Regions from separate parts of the Shewanella sp. SW32 genome, predicted to be linked through region 1. Evidence: predicted binding sites of a transcription regulator. Region 1 holds the regulator's gene; the other holds the start of a gene.
The links. Region 1 encodes LexA, which represses DNA repair genes until DNA is damaged. Its sites were predicted from a motif close to TACTGTATNNNNATACAGTA; they were not measured.
Positions count from the first base shown of each region.

Region 1 (7,554 bases):
ACACTTTCACCCCAGTTGGCACTGCAATCAACATAGTGCAATACATGAAAAACAGCTCGGCAAACACTGGCATACCTGTGGTGAACATATGGTGCGCCCACACGAGGAACGACAGAATTGCAATACTAGCGGTAGCATAAACCATGGATGCATAGCCAAATAAGGGTTTACGACTGAAGGCGGGCACTATGGCAGAGATGATGCCAAAGGACGGCAAGATCATGATGTAAACTTCAGGGTGGCCGAAGAACCAGAAAATATGCTGGAACATCACAGGATCGCCGCCGCCAGCCGCATCGAAGAAACTCGTGCCGAAAAACTTATCGGTCAGCACCATAGTCACTGCGCCCGCGAGTACGGGCATAACCGCGATCAGTAGGAATGCCGTGATAAGCCAAGTCCACACAAATAATGGTAACTTCATCCATGTCATGCCTGGCGCGCGTAAATTCACTATGGTCACAATCACGTTGATTGCGCCCATGATCGAACTTATCCCCATGATGTGAATAGAAAATACAAAGAGCGCCGTGCTATCTGGACTATAAGTGGTAGACAGTGGCGCGTAGAAGGTCCAACCAAAGTTAGGTCCGCCACCTTCCATAAATAGCGAACTGAGAAGGATAGTGAAGGCGAAGGGGAGTATCCAAAAACTCCAGTTATTCATCCGTGGCAGCGCCATATCAGGCGCCCCTATCATCATAGGGATCAGCCAGTTAGCTAGCCCTGTAAAGGCCGGCATTACCGCGCCGAATACCATGATCAACCCATGAACAGTTGTCATTTGGTTGAAAAAGTTGGGCTCGACCAATTGTAATCCAGGTTGAAAGAGTTCAGCGCGGATCACCATGGCCATAGCGCCACCGGTTAAGAACATAATGAAGCTGAACCATAAATACAAAGTACCTATGTCTTTATGGTTGGTGGTTAGCAGCCAGCGCATAATGCCCTTTGGCGCACCATGATGATGGTCATCATGGGCTGCGGTTTGATCTTGAGTCGTAGTGCTCATCATTATCCCCTACTGTCCATGACTTGCGATATCAGCAGGTTGCACTGTATCGCCGGTATTGTTACCCCAAGCATTGCGTTCATAGGTAATGACTGCTGCAAGTTGCTGTGGGCTAAGCTGTTTGCCAAATGCCTGCATAGCCGTGCCCGTTTTGCCGTGCATCACAATATCGATGTGATTGGCGACTGGTCCAATGGCGATAGCACTACCCACTAGCGCGGGGAAGGCGGGTGGTATTCCTGCACCTGTCACTTGATGGCAGGCAGCACAGAAGGTCGCGTAGACAGTTTCACCTTCGGCCATGAGGGCGTCATGGCTGAGTGTGGGGAGGCTTGCGGGATCGACTGCAGCTGAGACGTCTGTTGCAGGTGCGGGTGTTGGGGTTGTACTGCTTGGTACCGCGGCGGATGTTTGTGCAGAACTGCCGTTCATGTACTCGTTGACGTCTTTGGCTTGCACTGCATCGCCAGTATTATTGCCCCAAGCATTACGCTCGTAGGTAGTCACTGCCGCGATTTCTTGTGCAGTCAATTGCTTACTAAACGCTTGCATGGCTGTACCCGTTTTACCGTTGAGCACAATTTCAAGGTGAGCGCTGAGTGGTCCTGTTGCAATCGGGCTACCTTTAAGGTGCGGAAATACGCCTTGCAACCCTTCGCCATTGGGCTGGTGGCAGGCTGCGCAGTGCCCGAGGTAAACTTGTTCGCCTAGAGTCATCAACTCTTCTTTACTTAGGATTTGTGATAAAGCGGCTTGAGCGGCTTCAGCCGCAGCACCTGCGGCTTGTTTCTGCTCTGTTACCCAAGCCTCAAACTCGGCTTCGGGTAACGCTTGTACTACGATAGGCATAAAACCATGGTCTTTACCGCAGAGCTCGGCGCATTGACCACGGTAAATGCCGGGTTTGTCGATGCGAGTCCAAGCTTCATTGATAAATCCTGGATTGGCATCTTTCTTAATGGCAAAGGCGGGTACCCACCAAGAATGGATGACATCCTCTGAAGTCATCAGAAAGCGGATTTTGCGGTTTATCGGTAGAACGAGCGGTTTATCGACTTCCAATAGATAGTTTTCACCCTTGGTTTCGGTGCCTTCGATTTGTGCTCTGGGTGTTGTCAGTATGCTATAAAAATCAATATCTTGATCGAAATAGCTGTAATGCCATTTCCATTGGGACCCCGTAACTTTTACGGTGAGATCGGCGTTGCTGGGATCTTCCATTGCGATTAAAGTTTTTGTCGCTGGAATCGCCATTAAGATCAAAATGATAAATGGCAGAATCGTCCAAGCGATTTCAACTTTAGTGCTTTCGTGAAAGTGGGACGCGACAGCGCCTTTGGATTTTCTGTGGTTGATCATGGCGTAAATCATGACGCCAAAGACCACTAGGCCTATTGCGCAGCAGATATACAAGATGGTCATGTGCAAGTGATAAACCTTGCCACTGATCTCGGTCACGCCAGGGGTCATGTTGAACCGCATGTCCGCGGCGGTCAACGGTGGTGCGAAAAGCACCACGAGTAAACAATACAACAATTGCTTCACAAGACTTCTCCTCTGCCAATTGCGAATAGCAACTACAAAGAAGAGCAACACAGTAAGTCTCAACTCTATGCAAACTCTTCAGTTCCCAAAAAAGCTTTTTTGACTTCAACGTGCGTTGGCGGCTGTTACTTTTAATCAAGTATTGTTACTGCTGGTAATTAGCCACGCTGGCACATACTGCTGAAATAAATCTGTTCTCTATTTTTAGTGGCGCTTCGAGTTCGATAAATACTCGATTCATTGACCACGGTGGGTGATATATCATCACCAACTTAACCAACCATACTTGCTGTTTAAATATTGATCAAGATCACTTATTTATCTAATTATCTGAAAAATTGCCAAAAAAAAGCCTCACATTCATAGGTGAGGCGGCTTTCAAGGTAAAAAATTAAATGAATATTTAGTGTACAGCGCTAAAAAAAGATTGCTGACCGAAGAGATTGCCTTGCTCAATACGTACGTCTGCATGTAAGTGACTGTTTACGTCTTCAAGCACTATGCCCATAGCTCTGGCACTTTTAGCCACGATTTGTAGGCGTCGATTATCCCGCGCATCCAATGATTGAGTCCAAGTAATGACTGCACTGGACGTACCACTTGTCAGGGCTTTTTCCATCGCCCACAGGGTTTCGACTTCATCTTTAGCATGTACCAGCAAAACTCTATCCATACGCACACCTGCGCTGGCGAGCATTTGCTTGTAGCCAATACTTGGAGGGTTGATGAGCACTAACCAACGGCCCTGTTGGCTTAACTGAGCGAGTTGTGCACTCAGATGAATTAATTCGTGGCGACCTTGAGTCTTGGTTGGCATACAGGCGATAGGCGCATGGTGCCAGTCATAGTCGGCATCACGGACTTCATCGAGCCACAAGCCCGGATGGCGGGGGGCATTGCCAAGTAGTTTATTCATAGCCAATCTCCATTACGGATCACACCGACGGCGAGTCCTTCAATTGTTAAACTTTGGAAGCCTAAATCCACTTTAATCGGGGAGTAATCTTCATTTTCGGCATGTAGATAGACTACATTACCTTTTTTTTCGAAACGTTTAACAGTGACATCGTCATCGACTCTAGCGACAACCACTTGACCATTTCTAGCTTGTTCTACTTTATGAACTGCCAGCAAATCACCTTCGAGAATGCCGATATTTTTCATGCTGTCGCCTTTTACTCGCAGTAAAAAATCGGCGGCGGGATGGAACATGCTTGGGTCGACTTGGTAGTACTGTTCAACATGTTCTTGGGCGAGGATAGGTTCACCCGCGGCCACTTGGCCGATGAGCGGTAAACCTGTTTCAGTCAAATCTTCGATTTCCGCAGGCAGACGAATGCCCCGAGATGTGCCTGGCATGATCTCAATGCAGCCCTTTTTCGCCAACGCTTTAAGGTGTTCTTCAGCCGCATTGGCGCTCTTAAAACCTAAACGGGTTGCGATTTCTGCCCGAGTGGGTGGCATGCCAGTATCGGCAATATTTCGTTTAATTAGCTCTAAAATTTCAGCTTGGCGTGGCGTCAAAGGTCTCATGGTGTTTCCTGTTTTTCTATACAGTTACTGTTAGTATATACAGTATTATTTGCAGCGCAAGTATTAACCACTTTTTAGCTATGTTGGAGAGAATTAGCGAATATTGCCCATAGTCTGGTATTCTATCGGGCTAGTAAACGCACTTAATTGCATAAGAATAATGCCTAAACACGACTCTCTTTGGTTGAAATCATTACGTTGGATCCAAAAACACTTAGTGCACACTATTGTGGTGCCTCAGGATCCCTTTGCCGATCTGAATCTGGATGCTTCCAGACCCCTTGTTTATGTGATGAAAACAGAATCCCTCAGTGACATAGCTGCTTTGAGCGAAATAACGGCTAAGTTAGGTTTACCAAGCCCTTATGAGCCTCTAGTGGCTAATGGTGTGACTGCGCCTCGGGTTGTCTGTCTTCAAGGACGTAAGCCACTGTTTGGCGAGCGTGCTGGTAATGAGCCTTTCCTCGAATGCTTTATGCGTTTGTTAGCCGTGCATAAGGAACGTCCTGAATTGGATATTCAACTGGTGCCCGTGAGTTTGTATTGGGGTCGCACGCCAGGGAAAGAAGACGACACTATGAAGGCGGCCGTATTTGAGCGGGAAAACCCGACTTGGCTGCGCAAGTGCTTGATGATTTTGTTCTTAGGTCGACATAACTTCGTGCAGTTTTCGAATGCCGTATCCCTGCGTTACATGGCAGACGAACATGGTACCGACATGGGGATTGCCCATAAGTTAGCACGGGTTGCACGCGTGCATTTCCGTCGTCAACGTAAGGTAATGACAGGGCCTGTGCTGCCAAACCGCCAAGCATTATTTCATTCGCTGCTCAAATCTGAGTCGTTGCGTAAAGCGATTCAAGAAGAAGCGGCCAACAAAAAGATTTCTGAGACCCAAGCGCGCGAGACGGCCATTGAGTATCTCGATGAAATTGCTGCCGATTACTCAGATAGTTTAGTGCGTATTGCTGAGCGTTTCTTAACTTGGCTGTGGAACAAGCTTTACAGCGGGATCAACATTAAAGGCGCCGAGCAAGTTCGGCAGTTGCACCATGATGGCCACGAGATTGTTTATGTGCCTTGCCATCGCAGCCACATGGATTACCTGCTGTTATCGTATATTTTGTATTATCAAGGCATGGTTCCGCCGCACATTGCTGCCGGCATTAACCTCAATTTCTGGCCCGCGGGACCTATGTTCCGTCGCGGTGGTGCCTTCTTCATCCGCCGTAGTTTTAATGGTAACAAGCTGTACACCGCAGTATTTCGTGAGTATTTAGATCAGCTGTTTGCTAAAGGTTATTCAGTGGAATACTTCTCCGAAGGTGGCCGTTCACGTACTGGCCGTCTGTTGGCGCCGAAAACTGGCATGATCGCCATGACGATGAACAGCGTACTGCGCGGTATTGAACGTCCTGTCACACTTGTGCCTGTGTATTTAGGCTATGACCATGTGATGGAAGTGGCGACTTACCATAAAGAGTTAAGCGGTAAGAAAAAGAAAAAAGAATCTGTGTGGCAGGTGTTCGGTGCCATTCGCAAATTAGGTAATTTTGGCCAAGGTTATGTGAATTTTGGCGAGCCTATTACCCTGCAAAATTTCTTAAATGAGCGTGCGCCAAACTGGCGTGCTGAGTTGGCCGATGATCCCGAGCAGAAACCAAGTTGGTTAACGCCAGCGGTAAACGTGCTGGCTAATCGGGTGATGACGCGTATCAATGATGCCGCAGCCGCGAGTTCGGTGACTTTGACCAGCTTAGTTTTGCTGGCGACAGATCAAAACGCCTTAGAACGTAGTCTGCTGGAGCGTCAGCTTGATTTGTATCTGACCCTACTCAAAAAAGTGCCTTACACTTCTTATACATCTGTTGCCGAAGGTGATGGTAAGCATTTAGTGCAGCAAGGTTTAGAGCTGAACAAGTTTGTTGTTAGTGCCGATCCTTTAGGGGAAATAGTGTCTATTGAAGCGAGTCAGGCTGTGTCTATGACTTACTATCGTAACAATATCATTCACTTATTTATCGTGCCGTCATTAATTGCGAGTTGTTTAACCCACAATGAACAGATCCCGCGCCAGCAAGTCGTTTCAATCGTTGCCGATTTTTATCCACTGCTGAAAGCCGAACTCTTCATGGGAATTAAAGACTTACCAGCCTATGTTGAGCAAGTGTTGGATTTCCTGATTGGGCAAGGTTTAGTGGTTGAGACAGATACTTTAGCTGTCGTGCCTGAGCACTCAAGCCAATTATTATTGTTAGCCAGTTCAGTGAGCGAGACTCTGCAACGCTACGCTATTATTTTCAATCTGTTAGCGAACAGACCTAAGATGGAGCGCTCAGAACTTGAGTCTGAGAGCCATTTACTTGCCCAGCGTTTAGGGGCTTTACATGGCATTACCGCGCCTGAGTTCTACGATAAAAAACTCTACGGTACTTTGAGCGTGAAGCTCAAAGAATTGGGATATCTGGCGGATAGTGAAGATAAGTCCAATATCAATCGCATACGAGATCAGGCCAATAGCTTATTACGTCCGTCAGTGAGACAAACGATAGTGGCAAGTGTCACCGCGGAGCACACAGTTTAATGGCAAATCATATGAATGCGGCTAAGCATAAGCCCGCAGGTAAGTCCTTGCTTGGTGGTGCCATGATTATTGCTGGCACGACCGTAGGTGCTGGGATGTTTTCTCTGCCCGTAGTCGGTGCAGGTATGTGGTTTGGCTATTCGATTTTAATGTTATTGGGTATTTGGTTTTGCATGTTGATGTCGGGTTTATTGTTGCTCGAAACCAATTTACATTTCGAACCCGGTGCTAGCTTCGATACCTTAAGCAAGCAAACTCTTGGGCAGTTTTGGCGGATAGTGAACGGCGTTTCTATCGCTTTCGTGTTGTATATTTTGACCTATGCCTATATCAGCGGCGGTGGTTCGATTGTGAATCACAGCTTGCAGGGCATGGGAATTGAGTTACCGCAAAGTGTGGCTGGGCTGGTGTTTGCCATAGTATTGGCGAGCATAGTGTTGATCAGCACTAAGGCTGTGGATCGGATTACCACGATTATGCTCGGCGGTATGATCATTACCTTCTTCCTCGCGATCGGCAATTTATTGATCGAAATTGATGTGACTAAGTTGCTCGAACCCGATGGTAATAACAGCTTTTCACCTTATCTGTGGGCGGCGCTGCCCTTTGGTCTCGCCAGTTTTGGTTACCATGGTAACGTTCCCAGCTTAGTGAAGTATTACGGCAAAGATTCCTCCACCATTATCAAGGCGATTTTCGTCGGCACCTTTATCGCGCTGGTGATTTATGCCTGTTGGTTAGTGGCGACTATGGGCAATATTCCCCGCAGCCAGTTTATCGACATTATTGCCCAAGGCGGCAATATGGGTGTGTTGGTGGGCGCTTTGTCTGAGGTGATGGCGAGTAGCTGGTTAAACAGTATGTTGACCTTGTTTGCCAA
Region 1 is NZ_JAKKSJ010000034.1:44,315-51,868, forward strand. It holds gene ctaD (cytochrome c oxidase subunit I) at 1-1,012, opposite strand, end outside; gene coxB (cytochrome c oxidase subunit II) at 1,022-2,557, opposite strand; gene L5M28_RS18490 (cell division inhibitor SulA) at 2,961-3,473, opposite strand; gene lexA (transcriptional repressor LexA) at 3,470-4,090, opposite strand; gene plsB (glycerol-3-phosphate 1-O-acyltransferase PlsB) at 4,251-6,674, shown strand; gene mtr (tryptophan permease) at 6,674-7,554, shown strand, end outside.

Region 2 (7,554 bases), on a different contig from region 1:
ACTACGACAAACTGACGTTTGAACTCATCGTTAGGATCGGCATTAAAGTTAGGTTGAATGACGTAGTCTTTACCGGCATCAAGCACGTTGTAAGAAATGAATGGGCGTAATCCATTGTCAAACTTGTAAGAAACTAAACTTTCAATACCATAGGCGTCTTTAATCAAACGACCAATATTGTCTGTGTCATGATTTTCTTGTCTGTTAACGTTTGCAGCAGCGTATAAGCCATTGCTATCGAAGTTACCCCAAGTGATACCCGCACCGTAGATAAGATCAACCGCAGTGGTTTGTTCGCCATTACCAAAACTCACATCAAACTCACCGCGGTTAACACCCGCAGTTAAGGTCAGCATATCAGTGGCTTTATAGGTCAGCGCGCCACCATAAGTATAATTGTATTCTACTTGTTGAGCCGCTTTATCACCGCTTTCCCAGTTCGTTTGACACTGAGCTTGTGAAATATCATCCGTTGTATCACAGGTATAGAAGCTGCTGTTTTTCAACTGTGCTTGAACTGCAAAGCTTACATCGCCAAATGCATTGCGATATTGAACTGTTTTATCACCACGACCAACACCGTTTACCGCGCCATCATCTTTATTATAAGTGTAAACACCTGCAGTGTTACCGTCCCACACAAAACCGTAGTTAGTGTTGTAAACGACATCGTACCAAGCGCCCCACTGCTTACCAATCGTCAGTGTTCCATAAGTGTCATGGGACAGACCAGCGTAACCTAAACGGTTATAAAAGAACTCTTCTTGAACAGATTCGAAGCGATTGTTATAGACGATGTCGCTACTACCTACAGGGTTCACACCCCATTCCAACTTAGCAAATGCTTTCCAACCGTCAGTCAACTCACGATTAAAACCAAAATTAATGCGAGATGCGCCGTTAACAACCTCTGTTTCCCCTTGAGTGTTGATCACGCGTGCATCAATAAAACCACCGATTTCTACGGCATTTTTATTATCTTTATAGATCTCGATAGCTGAGACTGATGGAACTAAAAAAATTGCTGCAAGCGCAGTTGCTACTAACGTCTTGTTCATTTGGTGCTTAACCTTTTTTGTTTATGTTCTGTCAACGTCATTCCGTTGTTATATTTCCTTACAATTTCCTCTTAAAGGGTAGCAAACTTTCAATATTCCCTCAAAGCTAAACCTAAAGAATATGTCGATTAACATCACAAAAACAAACCAGTTAACCTCTACAAAACAGGTTAAAACGCTACATTCGCCACCCTGCGCAACACATAAAGAACATTAAAAACACTATATTAACAGCAACTGCTTTGATGCAATATCCATGTAGTTTAGTTTCATTATCGAAAAAACAGGCTCGGCAATAGGGCCAATTTGCTTATCAATGTAGTATTGGTAATCAATTGGTGACGTTCTGTACAGTAAGGGTTCCGGTCCATTTACAGTAATCAGATAATCAATCTGCGCCCCACGCTTGCCAAAAGAGGCATCTCCTGTTAAGTCGCATAATTGTTGAGCGACTTTAACATGGGGAGAAGATTTAGCCGTGTAATCTTCAATATTGCGTCGCATACGTTTGCGAAATACCAAATCATCGTCCAACTCACCATCAAGCAGCTTTTCAAACACACTGGCCAAATAAACACGGATATCCCTTTGGTTAAACATCCGTTCATAGAGTGACTCTTGAACTTTGCGCGCTAAAGGGCTCCAATCACTGCGCACTTGCTCCATACCTTTAAAAGTAAGCTCAAGTTCATCGCTCGCATTGCGCCACGCGCCAACATAACGTTTTTTACTGCCTTCTAACGACCCCCTTAACGTCGGCATAAAAAACTGCTCATAGTGGCGTTCAAACTGTAACTCGAGAAAACTCTCAACTTGATGATCTTCAGCGATCTTAGCTTGCCACTTAGCATTAATTTCCCGCGCCAGAGTGTTACCTAAGGCGTTAATGTCTGAGAGATCAGGCTCGCTGCCAAGCCAGACAAAGGTCGAATCAGTATCGCCGTAAATCACTTGATAGCCCATCTCTTCTATCCATGCGCGGGTTTGTTTCATGATTTGATGACCACGCATAGTGATCGAACTTGCTAACTTTGCATCGTGGAAAACACAACCTTGAGAACCTAAAACCCCATACAACGAGTTCATGATAATTTTTATCGCTTGGGATAAAGGCGCATTGTGCTCACTTTTGGCCTTTTCGCGCTGCTCAGATAATGTTTGGATAAGCTTAGGTAAAATGGGCTGTTGCCGACTAAAACGCCCACCGAGAAACCCCGTAACACAGTCAGACTCGGGCAATTGCAAACCTTCAATTAATCCCTTAGGGTCAATCAAAAAAGTACGAATAATGGAGGGATATAGACTTTTAAAATCGAACACTAAAATATGCTTATAAAGTCCCGGTACAGAATCCATCACATAGCCACCGGGGCTTTCGATCCCATCACTCGCAGGAGCATCGGGAGCGACGTAACCTGCTCGATGTAGATGCGGTAAATACAAATGATTAAATGCCGCCACCGAAGCCCCAACCCGCCCCAACTCTAAACCTGTTAGTTCAGCTCGCGCGAGGGCGAACTCCCATAATTGAGTGTGAGTAAAAATACCCCACACTAGGCGGCTATCGGTAAGATTGTAATGCGCTAAGGCTTGTTTATCGGTCTTAAACAGCTGATCAATTTCTTCAACGCGATTATCCACGTTATGAATGGCCTTGCCTTCACCCAATAATTTCCGTGACACAAATTCTAACGAGAACCGCTCAAAATGATAGAAAGCGGCTTTGAGCCAATCGATACCATCGAGTACCACACGGCCCGGTAAAACTAAGGTTTCTGGCCGAAATTTATTATCGACTTTCCACTCAAGCTTTGCCCCTCCGCGGCCAATGGTGAGCGGAATACGGTGTAATAATGCACGGCGTGACAATAGCGCGAGGTCAAAACTCACCACTGACCAACCTATGACAAAGTCAGGATCAAACTCATGGAACCATGCGATTAATCGATGAATGAGTGCAGCTTCATCGGCCACCCATTCAATATATTCGGGAGAGTTTGATTCAGCCTCACCCACCATAATCACTTTTTCATAAGTCTGCTTGAGGCTATCTTGCTCACCGTCTCGGCCACTATCTTGACCATATAGTGCAACCGAATAGAGTAAACCCTCAAAGCTACATTCAAAATCCAGTGAGATACAGCGCAAATGTACAGCCGTTAAAGGGGCAATACTCTTAGCACGCTCGGCGATAAACACAGGCAGCGAATTAGCCTCAAAACTGTCGCTAGTCGGCGCGTGTATGTTACTCGGCGCAGAGAAATGCCCTAAAAACGCCACATCCAGTGCCACAAACCGCTCGATTAAATAACGCTGTTCAGGGCGAATGTCGGCTTCAAATAAGGGGATGTCGGCATCTTTAGCGATGCGCTGTAAGGTACGTAAGCTGTTGCTCGATTTAGCATAAACACCACTGACTGCGCCGCCTTTAAAGCTTTTGAGCGCTAACGGTACAAACCGCAATGCTTGACCCGGAGTTTGCAACTGCAAAGCCGTGACATCAGTTTGATGACAAAAACAAATGTGTTCAGTGCCTTGCACTTCCACCAGCACAGGGCCTTGGGCGGTAGCCAGATAATACTGCAACACTAAACTCCCATGACGATGAATCGCATGGCGTGTTAAGACTCGACCTTGTACACTAACGGCCGCGGTAGCCTCTGACTTCATCGCATGGGTTCCCAAATCGCATAGCTAGTCAATTTAGATGGTTTCTCAATTTAAATGCCGCCAAATGGCAGAAAAGTTTCTTAGGCTATGCAATCACTGTTATTATGTACAGCATTAATTCGATAAAGTAGTGACGCATGTTACCTGACAATGTAAAAACCCAGATCCGCGCCATCTATAAGGATATTGCTACCGCCTTGCCTAATTTTAGGCCGCGCCGCGAACAAAACTATATGGTGGCGGAAATCTCTAAGACCCTCGCCGGCGACTATGATAAAGATAGGCGCATAATTGTGGTCGAAGCAGGCACTGGGATCGGTAAATCATTGTCTTATATCCTCGGTACCATTCCACTGGCATTAGCAAGCAAGAAAAAGGTCTGCATCGCTACCGCAACCGTCGCTTTGCAGGAGCAATTACTGCATAAAGACTTGCCCTTCTTCCTTGAGCAATCCGGCTTAAATTTCCGCTTTGGCTTAGTTAAAGGTCGACAACGTTATGTGTGTCTATCGAAACTGGCGATGCTCATCGGTGACGACAACAGTACACAAATGGCCATGTGGCAAACTAAACCAGACAATAGCCAAGTGGCTATGATGCACGGCCTGTTAAAAGACTATAACGAAGGTCGCTGGAACGGCGAAATCGACACCTTAGCCGTGCCGCTGCCCGATCACCTGTGGCAACAAATCGCCTGCGACAAACACAGCTGTCATCGCCAAGTCGCCAGCCACAGAAATTGCCCGTTCCATAAAGCCCGCGAAGATGTCGATACTTGGGACGTACTCATCGCCAACCACAGCTTGTTATTCGCCGATTTAGAGCTAGGTGGCGGCGTGATTTTGCCCAATCCCGAAGACGTGTTTTATGTTATCGATGAGGCACATCACTTACCCATTGTGGCGCGGGATTTCTCCAGTGCGCAGGCCACGCTGAGGGGCGCCTGCGACTGGCTCGAAAAAATTGGTAAAACCTGCGCTAAGTTACAAAACCAAATAAAAAGCAACAATATCATTGCCCCCGCGCAGGCGATGCAGGATCACTTAGGCGATCTTATCGCCCAGCTCAATCAAGTGGCCCACTATTGCGATACTCAGACCAAACACTTTGCTAATCCTGAAAACCGTCTGCGTTTTGAGCACGGCAAACTGCCGGACTCATTACTCATTCTGGCTGAAAACCTTGCAGTGACCTCTAATCTTGCCCTCAAGCAGTTTAATAAAATGCTGTCACTGCTGGCAGAGGCGATTAAAGATGGCGACATTCCTAAACATCAATCCGAAGCACTATTAGCCGAAACCGGATTTATGCTGCAAAGGCTCGAAAACCTGCAGAAATTGTGGAGGATGATGGCCAAGGAAGATAAGCACAAAGGCGCACCTATGGCGCGCTGGGTCGAACTCATCACAGGTAAACAAGTGGATTATCTGTTTAGCGCCTCGCCGATTGAAGTCGGTTTTATGCTGGAATCTATGCTGTGGCAAAAGGCCGCAGGCGTAGTCTTATGTAGCGCCACGCTGCGCGCACTCAATAACTTCGACCATTTCGTACATCAGGTGGGGTTATCACTCAACGATGGCAGTCGTTATTTAGCCTTACAGTCGCCCTTCGATTACCCCAATAATGCGACTCTTTATTTACCCAAAATGCGCACTGAGCCGACGGATGATGCCTATACGGCTGAACTTGCCGAACAAATCATCACCCTTATTGAAGGTGAAATGGCAACCTTAGTGCTATTCGCCTCCTACTGGCAGATGGAAAAAGTGGTTGAATTACTTGAAGGTAAACTCACCACTGAGCTACTTATCCAAGGCAATGCGCCACGGCAACAATTGTTAGAAAATCATAAAGCTAAATGCGATAAAGGCGAACCAAGCATCTTGTTTGGCACCGGCAGTTTTTCTGAAGGTCTCGACTTGCCCGGTGATTATCTGACTAACTTGATCGTCACTAAACTGCCCTTTGCCGTACCAACCTCGCCCGTTGAGCAAGCGCATGCAGAATATGTCAAAGTCAAAGGCGGTAATCCCTTCTTACAACTGACGATCCCAGATGCTTCACGTAAGCTTATTCAAAGTTGTGGTAGATTACTGCGTAAAGAGCAAGATTATGGCCGAGTGACCATTTTAGATAGGCGGTTAGTCACTAAACGCTATGGCAAGTCCTTACTGGATGCCTTACCGCCCTTTAGACGTGTTATAGAGTAGGATTAAAATTTGGAGTTGTTACTCGAGCCCAGTCATTGGGCCCTGTTGGCAGTCATAGGTCTTATCGCTGGATTCATTGATGCCGTCGTGGGTGGCGGTGGCCTATTGTCGATCCCCGCACTGTTAACCTTAGGCATTGCGCCGCATACCGTATTAGGCACCAATAAGTTAGCCGCAAGCTTTGGCTCTTTTATGGCGGCTTGGACCTATTATCGCAAGCACCTCTTTAAACCCTCGTTTTGGTACATGGCTTTTATCGCCACCTTTATCGGCGCGGTATTGGGCAGTTTCTTAGTCTATTTAGTCGATACTCAATGGCTCGAAAAGGTCCTACCCTTGCTGATCATTGGCATCGCCATTTACAGTTTAGTCAGCCCCAATGCGATGTCAGACGTTAACTGCCAAGTACCAACCAGCAAGCCGCCAGCCAAGCAACAATGGCTACAGGGACTGGCTTTAGGCACTTATGATGGTTTTGCAGGCCCAGGCATTGGCGCATTTTGGACCGTCACATCTGGCTCTTTGTATAAACTGCCTTTACTGCACAGTTGTGGCCTTGCCCGTGCGATGACTTTTACCAGCAACTTGACCGCACTGACTATCTTTGGCTGGCTTGGACAGGTACAGTGGCAAATAGGTCTGTGGATGGGATTGTGCATGATGTTAGGCTCATTTATCGGTGCCCGCTGTGCGATTAAATTTGGCATGCCCTTTATCCGCCCACTGTTTATTTTGATCGTGCTAATGATTGCAGCGAATTTGGCATGGAGCGCATGGTTGTGAACACCCAACAATTAATGGTGATGCTGAAGAATCAGCTTAAAGCCTTAGAACAAGAAGTGCTGCAACACGATAATCGACTAGCCCCGCCACAGCGCAAACTCCTGCAAGAAACAGAGCGTTTTAATCACTCGCTGTTTGTCCAACACGGCGCCCAACTCGGCCCCTGTATTGAACAAATTCGTAGCAGTATTATGCAGCTCGAAAAACAAATTAAGCTTAAACTCGCACCCCAGACCATTGCCCTGAGCTGTGAGCGGATCCAAGATAGATTTACCGCAGTCAAACGGGCCTTGCTGACCACTTCTATTGACATTAAGTCTAAAACTCAGCAGCGTGCCAGTAGCCGTGCCCGTTTTGCCCAGCGCCAGAATCAGTCTCACCAAGCCAGTGGTTTCGATTGGATCGCCAATAACGTGATGCAAAATAGTCATGAGATCTACGAAGAATTGAACAAACATCTGAATTGGGCGAAAAAATTTGAACAAAAAATTGAAGAAATGGAATCAAAACTTGAAAACTGTCATAGTGCTGACAAAATAAAATTGCAAAATGACATCCTTTTGATGCATCGTCGTCTAGGGAAATGCAGGCAAGCTATTAGTTATATAGAAGATCGCATTCAAATATTCGAACGCCCGTATCAGAGTAATAACCGTTAAGGAGTAACAATGAAATCACTTTTGCCAATTAGCAGCCTGCTAGTATTACTCGGATCTGCCTCAGCCTTCGCTGCAGATCTGAACATTCCTATGTCATTTGAGTACCTTGCTCTTGATGGTAAAAAAGTCGAGTCGAGCGTATTCAATCATAAAAGCAGCTTAGAATTGGCCCCC
Region 2 is NZ_JAKKSJ010000013.1:78,164-85,717, forward strand. It holds gene L5M28_RS09735 (porin) at 1-1,058, opposite strand, end outside; gene L5M28_RS09740 (DNA polymerase II) at 1,281-3,728, opposite strand; gene dinG (ATP-dependent DNA helicase DinG) at 3,866-5,938, shown strand; gene L5M28_RS09750 (sulfite exporter TauE/SafE family protein) at 5,948-6,721, shown strand; gene L5M28_RS09755 (primosomal replication protein) at 6,712-7,380, shown strand; gene L5M28_RS09760 (DUF2057 domain-containing protein) at 7,390-7,554, shown strand, end outside.
Region 2: a site for LexA is predicted at 3,823-3,842, ahead of dinG (ATP-dependent DNA helicase DinG). Genes of this name have one in related genera too.